DNA from 3 places in the Peribacillus sp. SRI_006 genome. Region 1 is predicted to be linked to each of the others. Evidence: riboswitches for the same ligand, from Rfam matches in the RefSeq annotation. Region 1 holds a riboswitch; each other region holds the start of a gene.
The links. Region 1 has a riboswitch for S-adenosylmethionine ahead of AC2YHV_RS10455 (O-acetylhomoserine aminocarboxypropyltransferase/cysteine synthase family protein). Riboswitches for the same ligand answer to the same signal wherever they lie in the genome.
Positions count from the first base shown of each region.

Region 2: another riboswitch for S-adenosylmethionine. It lies ahead of AC2YHV_RS12930 (methionine biosynthesis PLP-dependent protein); the one in region 1 lies ahead of AC2YHV_RS10455 (O-acetylhomoserine aminocarboxypropyltransferase/cysteine synthase family protein).
Region 3: another riboswitch for S-adenosylmethionine. It lies ahead of mmuP (S-methylmethionine permease); the one in region 1 lies ahead of AC2YHV_RS10455 (O-acetylhomoserine aminocarboxypropyltransferase/cysteine synthase family protein).

Region 1 covers NZ_JBYCZT010000006.1:148,245-158,194, forward strand. The annotation lists gene sufD (Fe-S cluster assembly protein SufD) at 1-661, opposite strand, end outside; gene sufC (Fe-S cluster assembly ATPase SufC) at 677-1,462, opposite strand; gene AC2YHV_RS10435 (YuzK family famiily protein) at 1,913-2,065, opposite strand; gene AC2YHV_RS10440 (MetQ/NlpA family ABC transporter substrate-binding protein) at 2,850-3,686, opposite strand; gene AC2YHV_RS10445 (methionine ABC transporter permease) at 3,702-4,370, opposite strand; gene AC2YHV_RS10450 (methionine ABC transporter ATP-binding protein) at 4,363-5,397, opposite strand; SAM riboswitch class I at 5,551-5,663, opposite strand; gene AC2YHV_RS10455 (O-acetylhomoserine aminocarboxypropyltransferase/cysteine synthase family protein) at 5,781-7,091, opposite strand; SAM riboswitch class I at 7,191-7,298, opposite strand; gene AC2YHV_RS10460 (thioredoxin family protein) at 7,444-7,752, opposite strand; gene AC2YHV_RS10465 (toprim domain-containing protein) at 7,756-8,121, opposite strand; gene gcvH (glycine cleavage system protein GcvH) at 8,217-8,600, opposite strand; gene AC2YHV_RS10475 (arsenate reductase family protein) at 8,696-9,052, opposite strand; gene AC2YHV_RS10480 (acyl-CoA dehydrogenase family protein) at 9,194-9,950, opposite strand, start outside.
Region 2 covers NZ_JBYCZT010000008.1:38,488-48,437, reverse strand. The annotation lists gene AC2YHV_RS12955 (hypothetical protein) at 1-9, opposite strand, end outside; gene AC2YHV_RS12950 (ABC transporter ATP-binding protein) at 519-2,270, shown strand; gene AC2YHV_RS12945 (ABC transporter ATP-binding protein) at 2,267-4,285, shown strand; gene AC2YHV_RS12940 (type B 50S ribosomal protein L31) at 4,422-4,670, shown strand; gene metC (cystathionine beta-lyase) at 4,758-5,939, opposite strand; gene AC2YHV_RS12930 (methionine biosynthesis PLP-dependent protein) at 5,936-7,048, opposite strand; SAM riboswitch class I at 7,135-7,248, opposite strand; gene fumC (class II fumarate hydratase) at 7,575-8,957, shown strand; gene AC2YHV_RS12920 (hypothetical protein) at 9,067-9,309, shown strand; gene AC2YHV_RS12915 (ABC transporter ATP-binding protein) at 9,367-9,950, opposite strand, start outside.
Region 3 covers NZ_JBYCZT010000009.1:33,581-43,530, reverse strand. The annotation lists gene AC2YHV_RS14245 (hypothetical protein) at 1-167, shown strand, start outside; gene AC2YHV_RS14240 (alpha/beta fold hydrolase) at 160-1,212, shown strand; gene AC2YHV_RS14235 (nitroreductase family protein) at 1,397-1,996, opposite strand; gene AC2YHV_RS14230 (ring-cleaving dioxygenase) at 2,240-3,217, shown strand; gene AC2YHV_RS14225 (ring-cleaving dioxygenase) at 3,242-4,189, shown strand; gene AC2YHV_RS14220 (alpha/beta hydrolase) at 4,189-4,797, shown strand; gene AC2YHV_RS14215 (flavin reductase family protein) at 4,816-5,424, shown strand; SAM riboswitch class I at 5,660-5,762, shown strand; gene mmuP (S-methylmethionine permease) at 5,846-7,240, shown strand; gene mmuM (homocysteine S-methyltransferase) at 7,230-8,192, shown strand; gene AC2YHV_RS14200 (hypothetical protein) at 8,491-8,658, shown strand; gene AC2YHV_RS14195 (helix-turn-helix domain-containing protein) at 9,109-9,483, opposite strand; gene AC2YHV_RS14190 (asparaginase) at 9,713-9,950, shown strand, end outside.

The sequences.
Region 1 (9,950 bases):
CAAATACTTCAGTTACGATGTTGGCAACACCTTCGTTAGACTCAACGGTTGAGAAATAGTTCTCTACATATGTGACAGAGCTATTATCTTCAGCTACGATCAAGACATGGTTGAAAAGTGTAGTATCCGGATTATCCAGAAGGAATACCGATTGAATCGGCTCTTTGATTTCTACATTTTTCGGAACATAAAGGAATGCTCCCCCATTAACCAATGCAGCATGAAGCGCCGTTAAACGATGCTCATCTATTTTAACGCCGTCTTTCATGAAATATTTTTGCACGAGCTCAGCATGATCACGAGCCGCTGATAAAATATCCGTAAAAATGACGCCTTGTTCTTTCACATTAGCTGACAGATTGATATGTGCCGGCGTATTATTGCGTTGGATGTATAAGTTTTCATTTTCTTCAATGATGGACTTAATTTCTTCCGGAAGCTCCTCTAAAGAGGCAAAAGCTTCACTCTCAACCGTATGAGTTTGGAAAGAAGTGAAATTCCATTTATCGATTTTCGTTTTATCCGGCTTTGGCATCGGGAGCTTTTCTAATTCAGAAAACGCTTGAATCCGAAGCTCGGATAGCCAAGCTGGATCATTATTTTTAGTTGAATAGGAGCTTATATCCTCTTGTTCAAACGGTAATTTCGTTTCTGTAGTCATTGCAAATCCTCCTACTTACGCTTCTTCGCCAACAGTTTCGTCTTCAATGCCCAATTCTTGTTTAATCCAGTCATAACCTTCCGCTTCCAAGCGGGCAGCAAGTTCAGGACCGCCTGATTTTACGACACGCCCTTGCATCATTACATGTACAAAATCAGGAGTGATGTAATTTAGTAGACGTTGGTAGTGAGTGATGATCAAGCATCCAAAGTCTTCTCCGCGCATTTCGTTGATTCCTTTTGAAACGACTTTAAGTGCATCGATATCTAGACCTGAATCAATCTCATCCAAGATTGCAATTTTAGGTTGGATCATCATTAATTGAAGAATCTCGTTGCGTTTTTTCTCTCCGCCTGAGAAACCTTCATTTAAATAGCGTTGCGCCATATCTTCATCCATTTCAAGGAATTCCATTTTTTGGTCCATTTGACGGATGAATTTCATCAATGAAATTTCATCGCCTTCTTCACGGCGTGCGTTAATGGAAGAACGTAAGAAGTCTGCATTTGTAACGCCGCTGATTTCACTTGGATATTGCATAGCTAGGAATAGACCGACACGAGCGCGCTCGTCTACTTCCATCTCCAATACATCTTCACCATCGAATGTGATGCTTCCGCTAGTTACCTCATATTTAGGGTGACCCATGATTGCTGATGATAAAGTTGATTTACCAGTTCCATTTGGTCCCATGATCGCATGGATTTCCCCACCTTTAACTTCAAGGTTTACCCCTTTTAAAATCTCTTTGCCTTCAATTGATACGTGCAGATCTTTAACCGTTAATGTAGAAGCTGACATAATAATACCTCCGTGAACTAATTCCAATTTTATTACCAGAAAGTAAAGATTACTTTCATTACTATAATTTCCGTAAAAGCATTCTCACTTTATTCTCATTCCAATTTTATAACAAATCCAATTTGGAATCAACTAAATAGATAGGGGTTTCCACTTCGGCCATGTTAAAAACCTGTCCTATTCTTACAATACTAACAGATATGGCCTGTTTACTGCATATTCATACTTATTTTAGCTTTTGTTAAAATTATCTTATTATTCGGCAAATCTTCGTCCTTATTACTATATGTTCAAAGGATTCGATTGCAAGGTACGAACGTTCCGCTTAAAAAGAAAAAAATCGGACTGTCAGGTATTATGTAAGTTTATCCAATAAGGAAACCCTTATTTTATGGACCACTTTCCATTTTACCTCTACAGACCGATCTTTTAAAGAATTCTTTTATATGCTTAGCCGTGAATTTTGCGTTGTAGGTCCTGGACCATTTTGTTGCACTTTACATGTTCCCTATCCCGTTCTTTCTCAACCTCGATACGGAGGTCTAAGTCTCTACTGTACTCACTGTAGCCAATCCCATGTGAAGACTGCATCGCCTTTTCCATTTCGCTTGTTACATTTAAATCCAGAGTATTGATAGTGAACCATCCTTTCAAATTTGTGTATCATTTTTTCACCTTCATTATCTCTATACCCTTTCCTTTCCTGATTAAACATGAAAGGAATTAAAATTAAGCCGCAGACTATAGCGAGCTGGTTTGTCCGTTCAGCTTTTACATAATGCGTCGCTCATAATTTTTAGTTTGTATACAGTTTTTTAGATTTTTAGATTTTCAAAATTTGAACGTTACTTTCCACTTCAGGCACTCGCTTTCCGCGGGCGGTCCGGAAGCCTCCTCGGCGCTTTTGCGCCTGCGGTGTCTCCCCTTGACTCGCTTTTCCCGCAGGAGTCTCGTACACCCGCTCCAATCCACTATGACTACACAATCAGATAGAATCACTTTCACCTACTTTCTATATTCCGTTCAATGCCGGTTAGGATTTCCGTGATAATGTGCTTCACTTCTCTAAGTTCGGCAGCTTTAATCATTTGTTCAATCAGAGGCTCTTAATCGAGTATTTCCGGGTGTTACTATCGTCCCAACACAAATCCGTTACTGTCTGCTGAAGCATACATGAATAAAACCTGAAGCTGTTGACGCAGATTCCGCAACCATGGCTATGAGTAATATGAGCGTTTTGGTTGTTATCCCTGCCCATCGGAAAACTCAATAACAAATATAGAGGCCTATTATGATTCAAATCCAATAAAAAAAAGGTTTCGGAATGAGACCATTCCGAAACCTTTTTAAACTGCGACCTGAATTAAATCAGGTCGCCATTCTCGAATTATTTATCCGCCGGTACAACTGCACCTTTGTATTCTTTAAGAATGAAATCTTGAATTTTTTTAGAATGCAATACTTCTACAAGCGCTTTGATTGCTTCTTTATTTTCGTCACCTTTGTTTACGGCAATGACATTCACATAAGGTGATTCGGAATCTTCAATCGCAATCGAATCTTTAAGCGGATTCAAACCGGCGTCAATTGCATAGTTGGAGTTGATCAAGACTGCATCGCCTTCGCCGCTCTCATAAATTTTAGGAAGCAGGGCCGCTTCATAATCGGCATCGAATTTAAGGTTTTTCTTATTTTCAACGATGTCTTTCGTTGTAGCCGTCGTTTTATCGATGCCTTCTTTCAAAGTGATCAGGCCATTCTTTTCCAAAAGGGATAAAGCGCGTCCATGATCAGCAACAGAGCTGCTCATAATAATTGTTGCGCCTTCCGGAAGTTTATCAATGCTTTTATATTTTTGTGAATATAGAGCAATCGGCTCGATATGGATTCCGCCAGCATTGACGAAGTCATATCCATTTTCTTTAATTTGCCCCTCTAAATATGGAATGTGTTGAAAGTAGTTAGCATCCAATTCCTTATCATTCAACGCCTTATTCGGTAAAACATAGTCCTGGAACGTTTCAATTTCCAAATCGATTCCTTTTTCTTTAAGAAGCGGTTTAGCTTTCTCAAGGATTTCTGCATGAGGAACATTGGATGCCCCTACAACTATTTTCTTCGATTCTTTATCCGTATCGCTGCCGCTTTTATCCTTTTCACTTCCACAAGCAGCCAAAGCGATAGATAACACTAAGATTAATGCAAATCCTAAAAACTTTTTCATCCTATTCATCTCCCTTTATCTTTTGTCCAATTTAGATGTAATCACATCTCCAATAATTTGAATTATGAAGACGATAATTAGAATAACGATTGTCGCTACAAGCGTAACGTCATTTTGATTTCTTTGATAGCCGTCCAAATAGGCTAGGTTACCAAGCCCGCCAGCGCCGATGACCCCGGCCATTGCGGTATATCCAACCAATGCAATCGATGTTACCGTAATCCCGGAAATAAGGGCAGGCATCGACTCTGGAAGAAGGACCTTCCAAATGATCGTGCTCGTTTTTGCCCCCATCGATTTAGCGGCTTCAATTACACCTTTATCGATTTCACGAAGGCCGATTTCAACCATACGCGCATAAAATGGGGCAGCACCGATAATAAGTGCCGGCAGTGCAGCGTTCTCACCGATCATGGAACCGACAAGCGCTTTAGTGAAAGGAATGAGCAGCACGATCAAAATAAGAAATGGAATGGAACGGAATATATTGACGACAGCACTCATGACTCCGTTAACAGCCCGGTTTTGCCACATATTACCCTTCCCTGTCAGGAAAAGGATCAATCCTAGTATTATGCCTATAAAAAAGGTTGCCACTACAGAGACGCTTGTCATGTAAAGCGTTTCTTTCGTAGCTTCAATGATGTCTTCCCAATCAACATTCGGCAATAATTCTTCAAGCATGAGTAATCACCTCCACGCCTACCTGCTGTGCTTTAATGAATTCGATTGCGCGGAGCATTTCATCCTCTTTGCCATCTAGATGGATAAACAATGTTCCATATGAACCGCTTCTTGTTTGGGATATCTTACCTTGAACGATATTGACATCCAACTCGAAGTTACGTACAAGCTTGGTGATCAATGGGCTTTCTGCATGATCACCTACAAAGGTCAATTGAATCACTTTGCCTGCTGGATAGCGTTCGAGCAAATGGTCCATCGTTTCTTTCGTTTCTTCCGGTTCCGTTACCTGTTGCACGAAACGCTTCGTCATTTGTTCTTTAGGATTCTTGAAGACATCCAGGACAGGACCCTGTTCAACAACCTGCCCGCTTTCCATCACGGCGACGCGATGGCAGATTTTACGTATTACATGCATTTCATGCGTAATCAAGACGATCGTCAATCCCAAACGCTGATTGATGTCAACAAGCAATTCGAGTATGGAGTCGGTAGTCTGCGGATCCAAAGCAGAAGTCGCTTCATCACACAGCAGCACTTTAGGGTCATTTGCCAGAGCCCTGGCTATTCCCACCCTTTGCTTTTGCCCTCCGCTTAATTGCGAAGGATAGGCCTTTTCCCTGCCTTCAAGTCCGACTAACTTGATCAATTCGTTCACACGCTTGGTGCGTTCAGGTTTAGAAATACCTGCAATTTCCAACGGGAAAGATATATTCTCCTGAACGGTCCTTGACCATAATAGATTGAAATGCTGGAAAATCATGCTGATTTCTTGACGGGCCTTACGGAGCTGAGCCCCTTTAATTTTTGAAATTTCCTTTTCAGCCACCACAACGGATCCCTCTGTCGGTGTTTCCAATCCATTGAGCATTCTGATCAAAGTACTTTTCCCCGCTCCACTGTAACCGATGATCCCGAAAATCTCGCCTTTATTTATTTCAACATTCACATTATTTACAGCCTTGATCGTCTCACTGTTTCCTTTTCCTGTTCGGAACAGCTTACTGACTTTCGTCAATGTAATCATTAACCCTCACCTCTTTTATCCAATAAAACCTATGAACTTAGTTGATTTCTCTACATTATTAGTCTGTTTCTCCTATCATGTAAAAGTTTTCCCAATTAAAATAGAAAAAACCTTTCTGCATGAGCAGAAAGGCAGGTGAAGAAACAGGCCTTCCTCTCATCTTCCAAAGTGATTAAACTTTGTGTGAATTGGCACCTTTCCAAGGAAATCTCCTTGTCGGTTGCCGGGTTTCATCGGGCACATCCCTCCACCTCTCTTGATAAGAGCTAATATATAGAATATTTGTACATCATTAAGTTCTTTAGTATGGAGAAATTTTATCATAGATAAAAAAGGAGCGCAATGTATATTATTTCTAGTACAAGAATGAACAGGAACTTTGCTTAAAGCGTTTTGGAAGTCAAGGAGACGATGTTCGTCGCCTTTTCAATTGCCTGCTCCAAATCTTCTATTAAGTCGTCTACATTTTCAATCCCAATCGATAAACGGACTTGATCGGCACTTACACCCGCTTTCGCAAGACCCGCCTCATTCAATTGTTGATGGGTCGTACTTGCTGGGTGGATGATCAAGCTCTTCGCATCCCCTACATTCGCCACATGGGACCATAATTCCACCGAATTGATAAGTTTTGCCCCAGCTTCGCGATTACCTTGAATCCCAAATGTGACGACAGATCCAGCTCCCTTTGGCAAATATTTATCCGCAAGGGCTTTATCGGGATGATCCTCATCACCAGGATGTGAAACCCAGGTCACGGCAGGATGGTTTTTTAAATATTGGATGACAGACTTGGTGTTTGATAGATGCTCTTTCATCCTTACATGCAGCGTTTCAAGTCCAAGCGTGAACTGGAATGCACTTTGGGCACTTAGCGCAGGGCCCAAATCACGTAGTAACTGGACCCGGGCTTTCGTTATGAATGCGGCAGGGCCAACTGCCTCGGCGTATACCAGACCGTCGTAACTTGGGTCAGGCTCCGTGAAGCCAGGATAGTTCGGCGAGTTCCAATCGAATTTACCTCCATCCACGATGACACCGCCTAGCGTCGTTCCATTTCCAAGAAGCCATTTTGTAGCGGAATGGATGACAATATCCGCTCCAAAATCAATGGGTCTGCAAAGATACGGTGTCGCGAAGGTATTATCAATGATTAAAGGTATGCCGGCTTCGTGGGCGATTTCCGCTACCGCTTCAATATCGAGCACCCTCAAACTTGGATTTCCGATCGTTTCAGCAAAAATGGCTTTAGTTCTTGGTGTAATCGCCCTTTTGAAATTCTCAGGGTCATCGGGAGAAACGAACTTCACTTTGATCCCATATTTAGGAAGAGTGTTTTCGAAAAGGTTATACGTACCGCCATATAATGTAGAGGCTGAAACAATCTCATCCCCTGCAGCAGCAATATTCAGGATTGAAAGTGAGATGGCAGCCATTCCGCTTGCCGTTGCCAATCCGCCGATACCGCCTTCCAATAAGGCCATTCTTTCCTCAAAAACGCTGACCGTGGGATTATGAAGCCGTGAATATATATAGCCATTCTCCTTCAGGCCAAATAAATTTGCTGCATGGTCGGTGTCCTTGAACAAGTATGCATTGCTTTGGTAGATAGGAACGGCACGGACACCTGTTTCATCAGCTTGCAGACCGCCATGAACACTCAATGTTTCAAAACGCAACTTTTTCTCTGACATTTAATTTCACCTTTTTCTATGGATTTAGTTGGATTTATATGAAATCTGGCTTTTTATAAACAAAAAAACCACTTCAATAAGAAGAGGTTTCAAGAACACACCTCATCTACCAGAGCCAACACTCTGCTGGAATTAGCACCGTATATAAAAATTTATACCGGTTGCCGGGCTTCGTCGGGCCAGTCCCTCCGCCACTCTTGATAAGAACTATTAAATTCTGCCATTACTTAATTCAAAATATAGCATTTTAGATTAAATCAGTCAATGAATTGTTAGAATATTCTTTGTTTATTTCCTGCCCTCATTCAAATGTCAGCAACAAAGAAAACCAACCGCGGTTCTGATTGGTTTCCTAACTGATTTCCTTAAGCAATCCGTACAAATAAGGAACGGATTGAAAGGCATATATTTTTTTGTGCAGCTGCCCTTCTTTGAAAAGCAATAAGCAAGGAACACTTTCGATTTCATATGATTCGGCAATTGCTTGGATATAGTTCATATTCATTTTGCCTGCCTTCAATTCGGGGAAAAGCTCCAAGGATATCGTCAGCATCTTGGAGGCCACCTGACAGGTTCCGCATAAAGGTGTATATAAATATAAGCAAAAGGTTTCACCTTTTTCAACAGCAAGCTTACACTCTTCTTCTTTCCATTCTTGCATCAATTAGTCGTTCACCCTTTGACTTAAAAATTTCATTTTCACATTCATATTGGCAGATAGGAGCACAGTTGCGATATGATGTTCGGGTGAGCTCTCCACTTCTTTGTACATTTTATTAATATACAGGTGGTTCGCTTCCGGCATTTCCCTTCGGAACTGCTTCCGCAGCTTTTCTCCTGATTCATCTGCGTCAAAAAGGAGATAAACATCACGGTCCATCAATTCATCCACTAATTCATCCAGCTTAGTTAATGATATGGTCCCATTCGTACATCTTATTTCCACATCTTCATTTAAAACGGAGGCAACTTTTCTTTTATCGGAACTGCCTTCTACAATGATCACTTTATCGAATTCGCCCCACTCCATGTCATCACTCCATCTCACGAATTATGTGCGCAACTCACCCACTGTACAAATGAAAAAGAGAGCAGGCCTTTTCAGTCCCCCCTCTCCTTTCTTTTTTAACCGTTGATTAAACTCTCATACTCTTCAGCGCTCATCAAGTTTTCAATATCACTGCTATTAGATGGTTCAAGCACGACCATCCATGCCTTTTCATAAGGGGACTCATTTACATATTCAGGGTTGTCACTTAAATCTTCGTTCACTTCAACAACCTTGCCACTGATAGGTGCATAAAGCTCAGAAACGGTCTTAACGGATTCAACGCTTCCAAATGGTTCGTTCGCTTTCAATTCATCGCCGATTTCCGGAAGCTCAACGAATACGATGTCCCCTAGCTCGGACTGTGCGAATGCCGTAATTCCAATGCGCACTGTTCCATCTTCCGTTTTGACCCATTCATGTTCTTTAGTGTAACGAAGTTCTTTTGGTGTTGTTGTCATAATTAACCCTCCATATGTACATCTTATTTTATCTATTCCATTATAAGGTAGATTGTTTGTTTAAGTAAGGAATTAACCAAATATTTTGTGAAATTTCAGTTCCAAACCTGTTCGAATTGCTCTTCTTTGAATCCTACCGTCACTTTGGTGCCATCCGTAACAATCGGCCTTTTCAGAAGCATTCCATCTGTGGACAATATATCAAGCATCTCTGCTTCAGAAGCTTCTTTCAGCTTATCCTTTAAGCCCAGCTCCCGATATTTTTGACCGCTAGTATTGAAAAACTTCTTCAACTCCAAATTGCTGTTTTTATATAGTTGTTCTATTTCAGTTCGCGAAGGGGGATTATCCGCTATATGGATCGCTTCATATTGCAGTTCATGATTATCCAGCCACTTCTTCGCATTACGGCATGTACCGCATTTTGGGTACCAATATAATGTTAAGCCCATCATTTCACCACCTATCAATAGAATACCCGTTTTTACCACGCAATACAACGAAATGTCTTTTGAATTTCCAATGCGATTTCATCAAAGGAAATAAAGGGAATGCCTTTACGGGCATTCCCTTTACGGATTCTGACTCATTGCTTAAAGAGCATATTTTTCCGTTTCGATTACTTTGACGGATGCTTCGCGTTTTTTCGCAATGACATTGATCGGAGTGTGTCTTGTCAGTTTACGGAGCGATGAAAGCATGATGCGAAGAGTATCGCCTGTTTCCACTGCAATTAACGTTTCCTTTGCATGCTGTTCTATTTCATTGAAAGCTTCCTGAACGAAGATTTCAGTGTAAAGCACTTTTTGTTTGTTCTTCTCAAGACCTGTAGCTGCAATTGCTTTTTCCGTACGCAATACCACGGATTCAGCTGCATAGGCAAGGGATGCGATATCAGCAATGTTGGAGAGGATTTCTTGTTCTTGATCAAGATTTTTGCCATATTTCTGTGCCGCAAGCCCAGCTGCCAGAATACCGATTTTCTTAGCGTTCCTAACAAGCATTTTTTCTTGTGCCAGTGGCTCATCGCCAGGTTCTTCCGGCATCATCATCATTAATTCCTCTTGCAGGCCCTGAGCTTTTTGAAGTAGCGGCAATTCTCCTTTAAGTGCTTTCTTCAGGAATGTTCCCGGGACAAGCAATCTATTGATTTCATTTGTACCTTCAAAGATTCGGTTAATACGGGAATCGCGATATGCTTTTTCAATTTCATACTCCTGCATGAAACCATAACCGCCATGAAGCTGTACGCCTTCGTCCGTAACGTAATCCAATACTTCGGAAGCAAAGAATTTATTCAATGAACATTCGATGGCATACTCAGCGATTGCAGCCGCCATTGATTTCCCA
Region 2 (9,950 bases), on a different contig from region 1:
CCATTGCATATGCTGAACCTCCTTAGGTTGCGTCATTCTTATTAGAATAAAGGATTATCCATCAATAATCTAGAAAAGTCATAATTGACAAAAATATGCAAACGTAGTAATCTTTAAAAATAAGTTAAAAATTACCATTAATCAATGGAAAAGGAGGCGAACGTCATGACTAAATCAGTTAAGCACAGTGATGTCACAATTGAATATCATACGTCCGCCTGCCCTGATACCTTGTCTTTCCAGACATAGGATTCCTCGCTTCCATTCATGATTTTAAAGCGCAGGTTGTGGAATTTTCGCGGCCTGCGCTTTTATATGTGTTATTACGCATCTAAAAAAGCTTCCGCTAATCGGCGGGGGCTTTTTGGCATTTTGGATCCAGGTGCATTAGCACCCTTTCCATATAAAGGATAGGAGGAACTATAAATGAGACAAAAGACATTAGAAATCTTATTGCAGCCGGGAGATCCAGAAAGCGGTTAGCGAGTGAAAGGTTTGACCAAAAGGGAGGGGAATTCATGTTTGCGATTTTTAAAAAGCTGTCCTGGTTCTTTAAAGAACAGTGGCAGCGTTACACTTTGGCGATTTTATTTCTATGTCTAGTGAATATCTTGGAGGTTATCCCGCCAAAGCTTGTCGGGAATGCCATCGATGATATGAACAATGGCAGCATGACGCAGGAAGGGGTCATGAAATACGTTATTTATTTGCTCATGGTACTGATCGGCAGTTACCTATTTGGTTACTTATGGAGTTATCTGTTATTCGGCGGCGGAAACTTGGTCGAACGGAAACTAAGGTCAGGGTTTATGGGCCATTTGCTGAAAATGACGCCAAGTTTTTATGAAAAAAACCGTACAGGAGATTTAATGGCAAGGGCAACCAATGATTTAAAGGCAATATCCCTCACAGCTGGTTTCGGGATATTGACCCTCGTAGACGCGGTGCTGTTCACCATCACGGTAGTGGTCATGATGGGAGCCACGATCAGCTGGCAGTTGACGATTGCGGCGGTGCTGCCGCTTCCGATCATGGCAGTGCTGATGCAAATTTACGTGAAGAAAATTTACAAACGTTTTACGGATGCACAAGCAGCCTTTGGCACTTTAAATGACAAGGTCCTGGAATCCATTTCCGGTGTCCGTGTTATCCGGGCCTATGTCCAGGAACGGGAAGATGAAAAGCGATTTGAGGAAATGACCGAGGATGTATATGGCAAAAACCTAGCCGTGGCAAGGATCGACGCCCTCTTTGATCCGACAATCAGCATTATCATCGGCATCAGCTATTTAATCGGGTTGGGCTATGGGGCTTATCTTGTGTTTCAACAGGCCATAACGCTTGGCGGGCTTGTTTCGTTCAATGTGTACCTAGGCATGTTAATCTGGCCGATGATCGCGGTGGGTGAGCTGATCAATGTCATGCAAAGGGGAAATGCTTCGCTAGACCGTGTTCAGGATACTCTTTCGTATGAAGCGGATGTGAAGAATTCAATGGGGATGGAGAGTATTACGAACCCGGGGAATATCCAATTCAATTCAGTGCATTTTACATACCCGTCCTCAACGGTTGTGAATCTATCCGATATTTCCGTTCAGCTTGAGCGCGGTCAAACATTGGGGATAGTGGGGAAAACAGGTAGTGGAAAAACGACATTCGTGAAGCAATTGCTGCGGGAATATCCTTTAGGAACAGGTGAAATCGCTTTTGCAGGCATGCCGCTGGAGCAACTGCACCTTGAAGATATCCGTAAATGGATCGGATATGTTCCACAGGACCATTTTTTATTCTCGAAGACTGTTAGGGAAAATATCTTATTCGGTAAAATGGATGCAACGGAAGGTGAACTGGCTGAAGCCATCCGGCTTGCGGATTTTGAGAAGGATTTAATGATGCTGCCAAACCGATTAGAGACACTCGTCGGTGAGAAGGGTGTCGCTCTGTCCGGTGGACAAAAGCAGAGGATCTCGATTGCCAGGGCATTGATCAAAAATCCGGAAATCCTTATATTGGATGATTCCTTATCCGCTGTCGATGCAAAAACGGAAACGACGATCATCGAAAATATCCAAAATGAACGGGCAGGGAAAACGACCATCATCACAACCCACCGCTTATCAGCCGTTCAGCACGCGGACAGGATTATCGTATTGGACAGCGGAAAGATCATCGAAGAGGGGACTCATGCGGATTTACTGCTGAATGATGGCTGGTATAGGGAGCAATATGAACGACAGCAGGTTGACGAAGGAACGGAGGTGAAGGCATGAAGGTCGTAAAGAAACTTTTTAATTATGCTGCCCTTTATAAAAAATTGATCATTGGCGCCCTGATCATGCTTGCTCTTTCGGTAGCGGCCGATTTAACGGGTCCTTTCGTTGCCAAGAAAATCATCGATTCACATATACTTGGCATCGAATCTTCCTGGCATGAAGCAGGTAAAGGAAAAGATGCAGTTAAGTATGATGGAAATTGGTATAAACGGGCTGATTACTATTCAAAAGGTGAGAAGAAAGGCAGGGAAGTCCATGTTCTGCAGGTTGGCAATCAATTTGTCTTCGTAGATGAAGCTGTCCCTATCGATGGGCGCAGAACCTTGGAGAACCAATCATTGATCATCAAGAAAGACGGGAAAGAGCAACGTGCGCAAGCAGTGAAATTGACGAGTCAGGAAGTGATGGGATTTTATCAACCGGAAATCCCGCGGATCATTAAGCTTGTGGCTTTTTATTTTAGCCTTGTCATCCTTTCCTCCATTTTTCAATATGGCCAGAGTTTTTATTTACAGAAAGCGGCGAACCGAATCATACAGAAGATGCGAAATGATATTTTTAGGCATATTTCCCGTCTGCCGATACGTTATTTTGATAATATGCCAGCGGGTAAAATTGTAGCCAGGGTCACTAATGATACGGAAGCGATCCGGGAATTATATGTAACCGTGCTCGCCAACTTCTTCTCGAGTACCATTAATATTTTCGGCGTTCTAATTGCTTTATTTATTCTGGATCCACGAGTCGGTACCATTGGCCTTCTACTTATTCCGATCATCGTTATCTGGACGATGGTATACCGTAAATTCGCCTCGAAATATAATCACATCATTCGGGAACGGGTCAGCGATATTAATGGAATGATTAATGAATCCATTTCTGGTATGAGCATCATTCAGGCATTTGGACGTGAAAAGGAGACGAAGCAATCTTTTGAAAATCTGAACCGGGAGCATTTTTCCTATCAAAATAAAATGCTCCATTTGAATTCGTTGACGGGTGGAAACTTGATTGGCGTCATTAAGCTTTTGGCGCTGATGGCCTTCGTCTGGTATTTCGGCGGGATTTCCCTTACAGCGGGTTCGGCCATTTCCTTAGGGATGATGTATGCAATTGTTGATTTGATCAGCCGCCTGCTACATCCGCTTCACGGAATCGTCAATCAGTTCGCTAATCTTGAACAGGCGCTTGTTGCAGGGGAGAGGACGTTCAGCTTATTGGATGAGGAGGGATTGGCAGTCAGCGATGAAAACATATCCAGATACAAAGGAAACGTACAATTCGAAAATGTTTCTTTTGGTTATAAGGATAAAAAATATGTGTTAAGGGACATTTCCTTCTCCGCTAAACAGGGGGAAACGGTTGCTTTAGTTGGCCACACCGGTTCAGGAAAAAGCTCCATAATGAATTTATTATTCCGCTTTTATGACAGCAGTGAAGGTCAAATCAAAATCGATGGCAGAAATATATTGGATATCCCCCATCAGACGCTTAGGGAGCATATGGGGATCGTCCTTCAGGACCCCTATTTATTTACTGGCACCATCGCCTCCAATATCAGTCTCAATCATAAAGGCATCACAAGGGAAATGGTTGAAAAAGCATTAAGAGATGTCGGGGGGGACAAAGTGCTGAAGCATCTTCCTTTAGGGCTTGACGAGCCCGTGATCGAAAAAGGCGGAACGCTGTCTTCCGGACAGCGTCAGCTAATCTCTTTTGCCCGTGCCCTTGCATTCAATCCGGCCATATTGATCTTGGATGAAGCGACAGCAAGCATCGACACCGAAACCGAGGCAATTATCCAGGAGGGTATGGAAGTGCTGAAAAAAGGGAGAACGACCTTCATCATTGCACATAGGCTTTCCACGATAAAAAATGCCGACCAAATTCTTGTACTGGAAAAAGGGCGGATTGCAGAGCTTGGTACACATGAAGAATTAATGGAACTGAAAGGGAAGTACTATCAAATGTATGAACTGCAGGCAGGTCCGCATAAAGGCATGGCTGGCTGAACACAAAGGAATAAGGGTAGATCATCTAGATTAAACTATAATGAAGGTACCGACTTTTGGTACCTTCAAGCATAATGGTTGATAATAGTAATCATTACGTTTAAGATATACCTATACTGACGATGAGGTGATAATAGTGAAACAAGAAATTCATCCCGATTATCAACAAGTGGTATTCATGGATACCAACAGTGGGTATAAATTTTTGACAGGCTCCACTAAGACGTCCAATGAAACAATCGTTTGGGAAGACGGCCAAACATATCCTTTATTAAAAGTGGAAATCAGCTCGGATACGCACCCTTATTATACAGGAAAGCAGAAGTTTGCTGAAAAAGGCGGACGGGTGGATCGTTTCCTGGATAAATATAATATGAAGAAATGAGAGTTAGGCCATCGGGATATCGATGGTCTTCTTTTATTGATGGAATAAAAAAGGTGCCCATAAAATATGAGGCACCCATTACTTTAATCATTTTGCAGCAATTGCTTCCCCTTTGGCAATATTGACGAGGGCAGCTTCGAAGTCCTTGATTAAATCGTCCGGATTTTCCAGTCCGACAGAGAGGCGGAGCAAGCTATTCGTAATGCCTCGCTTTTCCCTTTCATCAGCAGGCATGGCCGCATGGGACATTTTGGCCGGGTAGGATAATATGGATTCTACCGCTCCCAGGCTTACGGCAAAAACAGGGAGCTCGACAGTGTTCACGAAGGAACGGAAGATTTCCTCACTTTCCAATTCAAATGAAAGGACCGCCCCTGCTCCGAGTGACTGGCCTTTCTGGATGGCGTGCTGTGGATGATCGGCTAGGCCGGGATAATATACCTTTTTCACCAAGGGCTGCTCCTTTAAGTAGGCTGCAATCTTTTCGGCCCCTTTTTGTGAATGTTCCATTCTAACTGACAAGGTTTTCAAGCCTCTCATTACGAGCCAGGCATCCTGAACACCAAGGACCGCTCCAAAGGAGTTTTGAAGCGAACCGAGTCTTGCCGCCAATTCCGGATCTTTCACGACCGCAAGCCCAGCTACCACATCACTATGTCCGGATAAAAACTTCGTCGCGCTATGAAGGACAACATCAGCGCCCAGATTCAGCGGTTTTTGCAATGCGGGCGTCAAGAATGTATTATCAACAAAACTTAAGGCACCGGCTTTTTTTGCGATATCACATACAGCTTGAATATCGGTCACTTTAAGTAAAGGATTTGAAGGCGTTTCAATGTATATGGCCCTGGTATTTGGCTGAACCGCCGCTTTGACACTTTCAAGGTCCGTCATGTCAACGAAGGTATGCTCAATATTGAAACGGTTCAAAACGCTTGTGACCATCCTGAACGTTCCGCCATACACATCTTCGGAAATGACGATATGATCCCCGGCAGACAATAGCAGGAAGGCTGTTGAAATGGCAGCCATACCTGATGAAAAGGCAAAGCCGTGAGTGCCTTCCTCAAGTTCGGCAATGATGTCTTCAAGTGCCTCGCGGGTTGGGTTCCCGCTTCTGCTGTAGTCATATTTGCCGAATTGATCGATATCGGATTGATGGAAAGTCGATGCATGCTGAATGGGGACGCTCACACCGCCCGTTGCCGGATCGAATTTATGTTGATTATGAAGTAATTTTGTTTCAAAGCTAAAATCATGATCTGTCATCGTAGTGCCTCCCTTTTTACATGTGCGAATGCTTGCTGCAAGTCACCAATCAAATCGTCGCTATCCTCGATGCCAACGGAGAAGCGGAGCAGTCGATTACAAACACCGTTTGCCGTTCTGACCTCAAGCGGTATATCGGCATGTGTTTGTGTGGCAGGATAGGTGATGAAGCTTTCAACCCCTCCCAGGCTTTCTGCAAAGGAAATTAATGAGAGCGATTGTAAAAATGGGTTGACCGCCGCTTCATCAATGATGCGAAAAGAAATCATGCCGCCTCGGCCCGGATACAATACGTCCGTAACACAATCATGCTCCGATAAGTATTCTACAAGTATCTTGGCATTCTTTTCATGACGCTCCATCCGCAATGCCAGGGTTTTCATTCCGCGCATCAACAGCCAAGAATCAAATGGGCTCAAGACAGCTCCAGTGCCATTATGATGGAAGGCAAGTGCATCACATAATTCAGCGCCGCTAGCAACGATCAGTCCGGCGAGCACATCATTATGACCACCGAGATACTTGGTTGCACTGTGGATCACAATATCAGCTCCAAGCAAGATTGGTTGTTGAATAAGAGGCGTGTAAAAAGTGTTATCAACGATTAGCAATAAATTATATCGTTTAGCCAATGCGGCAACGGCGCTAATATCCGTTTGCTGCATAAGAGGGTTAGTGGGAGTTTCGATGAAGATGGCTTTCGTGTGAGGAGTGATGGCTTTTTCGATATCCTCCAAACAACAAGTGTTTACATAGTCACACTGCAATCCCCATTTTTTAAAACCTTGTTCTAACAGCCGATATGTACCGCCATAAAGATCTTCACTGACAATCCACGCATCCCCGGATTTAAAAAGGGCGAGTATAGTGGAGATGGCGGCCATTCCTGAACTGCAGGCATAGCCTTGGTCTCCTTTTTCCAGATCGGCGATGGATCGCTCCAATAGCTGGCGGGTAGGGTTACCTGTCCTTGTGTAGTCGAATCCCGTCGATTGACCGATTCCTTCGTGGCGAAAAGCTGTTGAAAAGTATACCGGCGGATTGACTGTTCCTGTCGCCGTTTCACTGCGATTTCCTAATTGAGCAAGATATGTTTCAGGTTTATACATGGTTTTCACTGCTCCTTTGAGTTAAATAAAATAAAAAAAAGTCTTCTTTAAGAAGAAGACTTTGATTAAGTAGGGACGAGTCATTCTTCTTATCTTCCAAGTTCATAAACTTGTGGAATTAGCACCTTTTCATTGGTTTGAAACAAATGAAGGTTGCTGAGGTGTCATCGGGCCATTCCCTCTACCTCTCTCGATAAGAGTTTAGATTATTCAATTTCTTTTGAATTTACTATATATACAAAACACTGTCAAGGGCAATTTGGGGATGATGATGTGTTGGTGTTCATGGCCAGGTCAATTGAAGCCTAGCGGTGCCTACACTTTATGTGTCAAAAAAGAATATCCAAATTTTCATCTAAATATGAATGGCCTAGGATTTTTCAGAAATATGGAAAGGGTCAGCGGGATATTTTTGCTTTAAAATAATAAAGTTTGTACAATGTATGGAGAGAAAGAATAATCCGACATTATTCATTTCATATGCAAAAATTCTTCAATGAATAGTGCAAACTTAGGAGGAGAACACATGGAATACAGAATCGAACGTGATACGATGGGTGAAGTGAAAGTTCCTGCTGATAAATATTGGGGAGCACAAACTGAGAGAAGCCGTAACAATTTCAAAATCGGTAACGAAAAAATGCCGATAGAATTGGTTCGTGCATTTGCATACGTTAAACAAGCTGCTGCAAAGGTGAACTATGATCTTGGCGATCTTTCCGAAGTTAAAAAGAACGCCATCGTCAAGATTTGCCGCGAAATCCTTGAAGGTACGCTTGATGAACATTTCCCGCTTGTAGTTTGGCAAACGGGAAGCGGTACGCAAAGTAATATGAATGTGAATGAAGTGGTCGCTAACAAAGGGAATGAATGGTTAAAAGAAAATGGTGAATCGGAAATCCTTCACCCGAATGATGATGTTAACAAGGCACAAAGCTCAAATGATACTTTCCCGACTGCCATGCATATTGCAGCCTTTATGGAAGTCGCTGAAAAATTGGTTCCTGCCATCAAAGCACTTCGTGATACATTCGATACAAAAGAAAAAGAATTTTGGGATGTCGTGAAAATCGGCCGGACACATCTTCAAGATGCTACACCCTTAACATTAGGACAAGAAATTTCCGGTTGGAAAGCGATGCTCGATAAAGATTTGGCGATGATTGAGGAAAGCAGCCAAAAACTATTGAACCTTGCTCTAGGCGGAACGGCTGTAGGAACCGGAATCAATACAAAGAAAGAATTCCCGGGACTTTCTGCCAAACAAATTGCAGCGGATACAGGATATCCTTTTGTCACATCTGATAATAAGTTCCATGCATTGACTAGCCATAACGAAATCGTCTACGCACACGGTGCTTTGAAAGCATTGGCGGCAGATTTAATGAAAATTGCGAACGATGTCAGATGGCTTGCAAGTGGACCGAGAAGCGGAATCGGAGAAATTGCCATTCCGGAAAACGAGCCGGGCAGCTCCATCATGCCAGGTAAAGTCAATCCGACCCAAAGTGAAGCGCTTACCATGATTGCGACACAAATCGTGGGTAACGATGCTACAATTGGCTTTGCAGCAAGCCAAGGTAACTTTGAATTGAATGTATTCAAACCAGTCATCATCTATAACTTCCTGCAAACGGTCAAATTATTGACGGAAGGCATTCATTCCTTCAACGATAATTGTGCGGTTGGCATCACTGCAAATGAAGATAAGATCAAAGAAAATGTAGAGCGTTCCCTTATGCTGGTAACAGCATTGAACCCGCATATCGGTTATGAAAAAGCAGCCAAGATCGCCAAAACCGCCTTCAAGGACAACTCCACGTTAAAAGAAGCGGCATTGAAACTGGAGTTCCTGACGGAAGATGAATTCAAAGCATGGGTCGATCCTGCTAACATGGTTAATAAATAATTGGATGGAAGCACCCTCCCTCTAACATTAGGGAGGGTGTTTCCATGTGTTAAAATACTGGAATCGACAAATACTGAAATCATAAGTATCTGGAACAGGAGGAAAAACAATGTCTATATGCCCGCTTTGCAACGGTCTAAGAAAAATTCATGTGGATTGCCCGGAATGCGGCAGTGAACTTGAGGATAAAGGGAAATTCATGGATTATGCTGATGATTACAGTGCTTATATGGATATCGACATACTTAAAGAAAACGACGGATACCCTCAATCCCTTCAAAAAGGGCAATGCCCCCATCTCATGAAATGCCCTGAATGCGGACATGATGAAGTGGTATTGGTCCAGGAATGAATCGCCCTTTATTTTAATAAACGTAAAAAGACCCATAATGAATGGGTCTTTTCATGTTTAATTGGCAGATAACTTCATGCTTTCCTGCATCTGTTCATCTTCTTCAACTAAAATGCGATGTTCGGTCCCTTTATCAAAAAAGTGCGCTTTATTCATGTCGAGGGCAAGTTCGATCTTTTCGCCTGCCTGGATAATGTTATTGGCATCGACCCTTGCAACGAAGTCCTGCCCCTCTAAAGTGGAGTAGAGCATGATCTCCGCGCCCATGAGTTCGGCTACATCAATTTGGGTCGTGAATGTAGTGTTAGGGGACTCCGTGAAATAAGCTCCTTCATTATGGAAATCTTCCGGACGGATTCCAAGGATTACATCTTTTCCGACATATCCTTGATCACGTAGCATTTTCATCTTAAATTCAGGTATTTCAAGCGTTTGTTCGCCTATTTTGATTGTGCCTTCTTTTAATGTTCCGGTAAAGAAGTTCATGGCAGGCGATCCGATAAAGCCGCCGACAAACACGTTTATTGGTTTCTCATAAACATCCTTTGGAGCACCGACCTGTTGGATGATACCATCTTTCATTACAACAAGACGTGTCGCCATGGTCATTGCCTCTGTTTGGTCATGTGTGACATATATCG
Region 3 (9,950 bases), on a different contig from region 1:
AAGGCAATGCCAATTCATCCCGCAGCATCAAAAAGAAATCAAGATTGGCATCCAATGAAAAGGAAGGGAGTAAAAAAAGGTTATCTGATTTTATAAATAACTCCTTATTGTTAAGCTCACAGCTGCCTGAGTTCAATTCAGTTGGTCAGGAGAATTCAAATGGCTAAGCGGAAAGTGCCGAAAAATCAATCTGAATCCAAAACTAAATGGCAACATTTATTGGATATTCCCAATCAGCCAATGCCTGAAATGGGACTGACTCCGAAAATAGCGGTGTGGAAAAAAAACAAGTCAACGCTTTGGTTTTATCCCTCAGCACAAAAAAAATATGATGTACCGGTTTTTCTTATATATTCACTAATCAATACTCCTTTGATTCTTGATTTATCTCCGGGGAATAGTTTAATAGAATCTTTTGTAAATGAAGGTTTTGATGTGTATTTGCTTGATTTTGGAAGCCCGGGCTTTGAAGATGGTGACATATCGATCGAAGATTATATCGTCGATTATATTCAAAAAGGAGTGCAGCGTGCAATACGTCACTCAGGAGCATCAGAAATTACAGTCATGGGGTTTTGCCTCGGAGGTACAATAGCCGCAATATATGCTGCCATTGCAGACGAGCCCATCAAGAATTTGATACTTTCCGTGACCCCGGTGGATTTCAGTGCCTCGGAATTTTTTGATCAATGGCAGGAAGCGTTAAAAGAAGGAACATCGGATTTTGACGAGACAATAGATATTTATCAAACGATACCGGCCAGTGCAGTTAAATATGGTATCAGGTTAATAACATCGCCCGTCTATATATCACCTTATTTATCTTTATTGAATCAAGCGGATGATGAAAAATACGTTCAAAACTGGCGCCGCTTCAATGCTTGGGCTAATGGGCATGTACCGTTATCCGGAGCAGCCGCAAAACAAATAACCAAGGATTTATTGATAAAAAATAGCTTGGTTAATGGTGGTTTTAAGGTAAGGGGAAAAAAAGCGAAGCTATCGAAAATTGATGCTAGTGTTTTGGTCATAGCAAGTAAGTATGATCGACTGGTCCCACAGGAAATGATTTATCCGGTAATGGAGCATTTAACATGTAAGGATAAGACATATAGCCTACTGAAAAGTGGACATGCTGCTAGACAATATTCCGGTGTACTCCCATATTATTTGAAGGAATGGCTTCCAGGGCGTTCTTCACCAATTCAATAAGATTAATAGGGGGATGTGAAATGTACGTGTTGAACGTCAGTGAGGATATCAAAATCATGCCGGTTGTTGAGTATATAGGCTTTGCGTCATTGATATTTTCAAAATTTTTTGCAACATTTCCGGATTACTAAAGCGAAATAAAATAAAAGGGCTGGCTCGTTAAGTAGAGCCAGTCTCTATTATATCATTGATAATATTTCACACGTTCTTCAAGTGGTGAGAAGTCTTTATCGCCAGGTTCTGCAGTGGGTTTTCCAAAAGGCAACTGTGCGATGAGTTTCCAATCTCGTGATATATCCCATGTCTTTCTCACTTCGTCATCGATTAAAGGATTATAATGCTGAAGGCTTGCACCAAACCCCTCAATTTCCAAGGAAGTCCATACGACAAATTGTAAAATGGCAGAAGATTGGTTCGACCAAATCGGAAAATTTTCGGCATACGTTTTGTATTGTTCTTGTAGCCTATTTATTTTGGCCTGGTCTTCAAAGAATAAAACCGTTCCATAACCATTTATAAATGATCTCATTTTTTCTTCCGTTTTTGTAAAATCTTTGCCATCGGCTGCTTTTTTTAATGTTTCTTTCGTGATATCCCATAATTGGTCGTGGCTTTGACCAGTTAATACAATCACTCTGGCACTTTGGGAGTTGAAAGCGGAAGGGGAGTATTGAACGGCATGATCGATAACTTCTTTAATCCTTTTATCAGGAACAACATGTTCCTTGCTAAGGGAATAATAAGAGCGTCTATCTTCAATTGCACTAAAAAAATCTTTAACCATATATCACAACCTCCATTCTTATACCGATTTATTTTGGCCTGTATTTTTTATTTTATGATAAGTGAATCCGGTTGAAATTATTTGAATGAAAATGGTTGACAATTTTATCACTGTCGTTTATCTTTAAATCAAGATATTTGCATTAAAAGTATTATGTTAGGTTAAATACCTTTAATTCGAGATATTATTAGCGGATTAATTCATCTCCGTAAGGGGAGATTTATAAAGATAGGAGTGGTACGGATGGAATTAAAAGGATTACATCATGTTTCGGCGATTACAGCAAAAGCGGGAAATAACTTTGAATTCTACACAAAAGTCTTAGGGATGCGATTAATCAAAAAAACGGTGAATCAAGATGATGTTCGTGTGTATCACTTATTTTATGGAGATCAAATTGGTTCACCGGGTACGGAATTGACGTTTTTTGAAATTCCGAATGCTGCCCGCACTCATGAGGGAAACAATAGCATTTCAGAAATTTCTTTAAGGGTGAGGGATGATGAAGCGCTAGGATATTGGAAAAAACGGTTTGTGGAATTCAATGTTGAGCACGATGAAATATCGAGCCGTTTTGAAAGAAAGGTGCTTTCTTTTAAAGATCCTGAAGGGCAGAGGCTTCTTCTGGTTTCCGATCAGGATAATAACGGCGTTGATGGAGGAGTTCCGTGGGATGGAAGCCCAGTCCCGCAAGAGTTTTCCATACTTGGATTAGGACCAGTAAAACTCACAGTACCCAATATTGAACAAACAGAAAGTGTTCTTATCGAGGTATTGGGGTTCAGGAAATCAGGCACATACCCATCCGCAATCAGGCGGCAAAATCCGATAGTCGTTTACGAGACAGGTGAAGGAGGAACTGGAGCAGAACTCCATATTGAAGAAAGGAATGACATACCTCGGGAAAGGCTGGGGAGGGGGGGAGTACACCATGTTGCCTTTCGGGTGGATGATGAAGAAGAATTGAGAAAATGGGTAGAAAAGATTAGTGAATCGAAATTCGTGAACTCGGGATATGTGGACCGCTTTTATTTCCGTTCACTCTATTTTAGGGAGCCGAATGGCATATTATTTGAACTAGCTACTGATGGACCTGGTTTTGAAGTGGATGAAGCTGAGCAGCATCTAGGTGAGAACCTTGCCCTGCCACCTTTTTTGGAATCGAAAAGAAAGGATATTGAATCGAATTTAAAACCACTTAATACAAAATCAACTAATTAATCAACGGGAAAGGAAGTAATCGGCATGCAAAAGCAAAATGCAGGGATACATCATATAACCGCAATTGTAGGCAATCCTCAAGAGAATGTGGATTTTTATGCTGGAGTATTGGGAATGCGTATGGTGAAGAAAACCGTTAATTTTGATGATCCAGGCACCTATCATTTATATTTCGGAGATGAATCCGGTTCACCGGGCACAATCATCACTTTCTTTCCTTGGCCTGAGGCATACCGAGGGACAATTGGCTCCGGACAAGTGGGGATTACAACATATGCCGTTCCGGAGGGTTCAATGGGCTTCTGGGAAAATCGTTTGGGTAAATTTAATATAGACTTTGAAAAGGTTTCACGTTTCGGTGAGGAATATCTTGAGTTCCAAGACCCACATGGTTTGCAACTTGAACTGGTTGAGCGTAAAGAAGGTAAAAATAGCGAGTGGTCATTCGGCGGTGTACCAGCTGATAAGGCGGTCAAGGGTTTCGGCGGAGCTGTATTATTGACGTCAAAACCGATCAAAACGATGGAACTATTAGAGGAAGTGATGGGCCTTCAAAAGGTTGGGGAAGAGGGCGATTTCATCCGCTTCAAATCCACATCGGATATCGGCAATTTGATCGATGTTAAAAAAACGGTTTTACCAAACGGTAAAATCGGAGTGGGAACTGTCCATCACATTGCATGGCGTGCGAGCGATAATGAAGATCATAAAGAATGGAGGGAGCATATCGGTAACCATGGCTATGGTGTGACACCCTTTACAGACCGACAATACTTCGATGCGATTTATTTCAGGGAAGATGGAGGCATACTCTTTGAAGTTGCCACAGATCCACCTGGCTTTGCTCATGATGAAACGAAGGAAACGATGGGCAGTAAATTAATGCTGCCGCCATGGTTGGAAGAAAAGCGGGAAGTTATGGAAAAAACGTTACTGCCGGCAGTGCCGAGACTACTAGAGGAGGATAAATGATGAAACATATTTTTCAAAAAGGAAGTAATCCAGAAGCTCCGTTACTACTGCTGTTACATGGCACTGGAGGAACGGAAACAGATCTCTTGCCATTATCCGAAATGGTTTCACCGGGTTCGTCCGTACTGAGCGTACGGGGAAATGTACTTGAAAATGGAATGCCCCGTTTTTTCCGACGGTTAGCTGAAGGGGTTTTTGATGAAGAGGATTTGATTTTCCGAACGAAGGAGCTTTATGACTTCTTGGAATCAGCGTCCGGAAAATATGACTTCGACCGTGACAGAGTGGTGGCATTAGGTTATTCCAATGGTGCAAATATAGCGGCAAGTTTGCTGTTCCATTACGAGGGGGCCTTACAAGGAGCGATTCTTCATCATCCAATGGTTCCAAGACGAGGGATTGCTTTGCCGTCCCTTTCAGATATACCTGTATTTATAGCTGCAGGTAAAAACGATCCGATTTGCCCGGCAGAAGAAACTGATGAACTTAATCAACTTTTACAGCAAGCTGGCGCTACAGTTGAAGTTCAGTGGGAAAATTACGGTCATCAGTTGACACGTTCAGAGGTTGATGCAGCAGGTTCATGGTTTCAAAAGAACTTTTTATAAGAATGAGGGGGAATGAAGATGATTTCTGTTAACCCTGAAAGTCTGACTGAACGGGATAATTATAAGTTTTTGACTGGAAGCATTATACCGAGACCTATAGCGCTGGTTACGACACAATCCGAAACCGGTACAATCAATATAGCGCCGTTCAGCTTTTTTAACATAGTCAGTTCAAATCCTCCGATGATTTCCATTTCTGTTCAACGGAAAGAAGGAGTTTCAAAGGATACAGCCCGAAATGCAATTCAAACAGGTGAGTTCGTTGTTCATATCACTGACGAAAATAATGTTGCTGATGCAAATCGAACGGCCAAGGAACTCCCATCTGAAGAAAGTGAATTGGGTCTTACTAATTTCAGGCTGGCTGTTAGTGATAGGGTATCCGTACCAGGATTGGAAGAAGCGAAGGTGCGTTTTGAATGTACATTAGAGCAATCGATTCCATTGGCAGGTTCCAAGAATGAACCTGGTTGTGATTTACTGATAGGGAAAATAGTCTGCTATCATATAGAGCAAGATATTTACCATAATGGCCGTATTGACCCGAATGGGCTAAAACCTGTAGCAAGATTAGCAGGTCATACTTATACAAAACTAGGGGAATTATTTGAAATAGAACGTCCTTAAGGAAAAAGAAAAAAATGGCGACATCTTTTAAGATGTTGCCATTTTTAAGACCAAAATGACCCCGGTTAGTTTTATTTGCCATTATAATACGCTTAGCGCCTGTTCCAAAAATAAGCAACCTTTTAATATTAATGCCGCAGACGCCATGATCGTTAGCATTTAAAAGGAAGTCTTTACATTCCGAAACAAAACTTGACAAATTTTTCATAGATTGATACAGTTATAAAAAAATAATTTCTTATCCAGAGAGGTGGAGGGACTGGCCCTATGAAACCTCAGCAACAGGTCTACAAAGACACTGTGCTAATTCCAGGGGGTGAAACCTTGATAGATAAGACCGTACGTGTTTATTTGTCAGTAACGCACTCTTTTTTAGAGTGCGTTTTCGTTTTTTCTGGATGCAAGATTAAGGAGAGTAAGAATGGATAACAAAAGGAAGCATGATTTTCAAAGGCAAATGCAAGCACGGCATATAATAATGCTATCGCTTGGCGGGGTGATTGGAACTGGTTTATTCTTAAGTTCGGGTTATACGATTCAACAGGCTGGTCCGTTCGGAACCATCCTTTCGTATCTGATTGGTGCATTGGTGGTTTATCTAGTCATGCTATGTCTAGGTGAACTATCAGTGCATATGCCCGAGACAGGTGCGTTTCATAGTTACGCAGCCAAATACATCGGACCAGGGACAGGGTATACAGTAGCCTGGTTGTATTGGCTAACCTGGACTGTTGCACTAGGTTCGGAATTCACGGCTGCAGGATTGTTGATGCAGCGATGGTTTCCATCGATCAGTGTCTGGATATGGAGTGCTCTATTTGCCATTTTGGTTTTGGCATTAAATGCGTGGACCGTTAAGTTTTTTGCTGAATCCGAATTCTGGTTTGCGTCTATAAAGGTATTTGCTATTGTAATATTCATTATTCTGGGAGCTGCGGCAATGATAGGTTTCATTCCAATGATTAACGCACAATCAGCTCCGTTATTTTCCAATGTTACAAGTGCAGGTTTATTTCCAAATGGTGCTTTTGCCATTCTAATGACGATGCTCGCGGTGAATTTTGCATTTTCTGGAACTGAATTGATCGGAGTTGCAGCTGGAGAAACTGTGAATCCGGAAAAAACGATTCCAAAGGCAATCCGTATGACATTATGGAGATTGATTATCTTTTTTGTAGGTACCATCGTTGTTTTATCCGCATTATTGCCTGTTTCGGATGCAAGCGTATTAGAGAGCCCCTTTGTTGCCGTTCTAGAACGAATTGGAGTGCCATATGCAGCGGATATTATGAACTTTGTTATATTAACTGCCATTTTGTCCGCTGCGAACTCAGGACTATATGCCTCATCCAGGATGCTTTGGTCACTTGCAGATAAGAAAACTATTTCACCAATATTTGCAAAATTGACAAAACGGGGTGTTCCCTTGAATGCAGTCCTTTTCAGTATGCTGGGCGGTGTTTTAGCACTTTTCTCGAGTATTATTGCGCCGGATACTGTATATATAGTGCTTGTATCCATTTCTGGACTAGCCGTGGTTATAGTTTGGATGAGTATTAGCGCGTCACAGTTTCTATTTCGCAGACGATATATAAACGAAGGAAACTCAGTTAATGATTTGGCTTATCATACACCATTATATCCATTCGTACCAATCGTTTCATTTATGCTATGTCTTGCTTCTTGCATAGGAATTGCATTTGATCCTACACAAAGAATAGCACTATATTGTGGCATTCCGTTTATTTTGTTTTGCTATGGAAGTTATTATCTGACACAAACCATAAAGAAAAGAGGAGTAGACCATGAAAAATAAAATTAACCCAATTGAAGCAATTTTACAAGGTCATTCAGTTATGATTTTGGACGGAGCTTTAGCTACAGAGCTTGAAAGTCATGGGTGTGATTTGGACGATCCCCTGTGGTCTGCACGTGTATTACTTGAAGATCCAGAAGTGATTTACCAGGTGCACTCTGACTACTTTCGAGCTGGTGCTGACTGTGCGATAACGGCAAGCTATCAAGCAACGGTTGAAGGTTTCGCCCTCCGCGGAATACAAGAAAAAGAGGCATTAGATCTAATCAGGAAAACGGTTTTACTAGCAAGAAAAGCAAGAGATGACTTTTGGAAGGAAGAATATCAAACGATTAGACCTAAGCCATTGGTTGCTGCATCAGTTGGACCTTATGGGGCTTATCTTGCAGATGGTTCAGAGTATGTTGGGAATTATGGTGTTTCAGATGAAACTTTGGCGGCATTTCATCGCTCACGAATATCAGCTTTGATTGAAGCAGGAGCTGACATTTTAGCATTTGAAACGATTCCTTCCCTGCAAGAAGCAAAAGTATTACATTCATTATTGAAAGATTATCCAGAAGTTTATGCTTGGCTGTCCTTTTCTTTGAAAAATGAAAAAGCGATAAGTGACGGCACATTGCTGGAGGAGTGTGCCAGATTGTTTGGGGACAGTGAGCAAATTGCCGCAATTGGCATCAACTGTGCGCCTGTATCAGTTATCACGGAAGCCATACAGGTGTTGCGTGCAAACACGAATAAACCAATTATCGTTTATCCGAATTCCGGTGAATCATATAATCCAGAAACTAAAACATGGCATGGTCCAGAATCATGTAATAGGCTCGATGTGAAATCTGAAGATTGGCACCATGCGGGGGCAAATATAATTGGAGGATGTTGCAGAACCGCTCCTCATCATATTGCGGGCATTTCAAGAAAGTGGCGACCTTCCGTGGTAACGTTCTCCTAGCCTTTTTTGTTATCAAAAATATTGTTATTAAATATGTAAGTAGTCGGGAAACCTATAAACAAAAAGAACAGGAATTTGGCGGTTCCTGTTTTTTTTGAGCTCTTTATTCAGATTCGAGTAATTTGAAAGGATTGAATTATTAATTTCTTGACACTTCAGAAATAAGTCGCGCAAGATCAGCTGGAAATTACAGGTAAACCAACCCTTTTGCAAAAACTGTAAAAAGAGAAATTAAATCATATTTTTTTCGTGCTTGGGAAAACTAGACAAACAATGAATGGAAAGGAGAGAATGAGTTATGAGTCGTGGTAAAAATTTTAATCATAAAGAAAAAGGACATCCAGGAAATTTACCCAATAATAGAATTAGCGAAGAGAAGGAACACAGCCGCCAGTATGAACAGATTGAGGATATTGTCACTCATGAAGCTTTCAAGAATAGGGAAAAAGAAGATGAAATGCCTTAAAATATGGAAATGCAGCATATCTGTTGAAACATTATATTGAGGAATTTTCCATTTCTTTAAGGATTCCAATAATAGAAGCACATGAATTAAGACATAACGCTCACTTCATGTTGCTTCTTTTTTGATTAATTCACCGGGGGAAACCATGATCTTTGCCATGTTTTTTCTTTCCTTGCAAATAGATAAAGAGGGAAAATGAATAAGTCTAAAGAGGACAACAGAAAATGAATGATTTTTAAAAAAAACCGACTATCTTCTATATATTAGTTAATGAAATTTAAATTTCTAAACAAGGAAATAATTACGTGCAACCGTCAAAATGGGCGAACCGACTATCCTAATTGATGAAAGCCGCGGTATATTACAGTTATAATGAACATGTCAGGCAGTATAAGAACCTGCTGAAGAAGTACGGTTCTTTTACCAAACCAGTTTAAACTCAATGTCTGCCTATGTTTCATTTTGTTTATCGCGATTTATTTCCACTTCCCGTTTAGCTCTAATAAAAGCGATAAATTGAATCGTTTCCTCTTCAGAAAGGGAAATTCCATCTACAGCTAGCTTCATATCTGGTAAATCCGTTAATTCCATGACTTGAGGCGACTCATTATCCATATCCTTAGATTGATAATCTACTCGACCCAGAATGTAATCAGTTGAGGTATCATATAAGCCTGCCAATAAATTAATCGTTTCTAATGAAGGGCGGCGGTGGCCCGATTCGTAACCGGCATAGGTACTTTTGGCGATTCCGAGCCTGTCAGCGGTATATTGCAAAGACCATCTTTTGGACTTCCTTAATGTAGTCAATCTATTTAAAATCATTATTATTACTCTCCTTTTATATAAATCCATTATAACATCATATTGAAAAAAGTGTACGCGTAATGAATAACTTTCGCTTGATTTCACTATGAAACATGACTATAATTACATGTGTTGTACGCGTTACATGAACATTTACAGCGGAAACATCCTTTTCTGAGATATTAGAATGATAGTGAAACAGGGAGGCTTATTAGGGGGTAGTATATTGGAAAAGTTAAAATCAAAAATGAAGAAGTTGATGTTGCTTACTACAGGTGGTACAATTGCATCGTTAGAAGGAAAAAATGGACTTGTTCCAGAAATGAAAGCTGACGAAATTTTAGGCCACCTACCGGGATTGGATTTACTATGTCAGATTGATAGTAAGCCTTTGATGAATATTGATAGTACAAATATGCAGCCGGAAGATTGGACAGAAATGGCACAATCCATCCATAAGCACTACCATGATTACGATGGCTTTG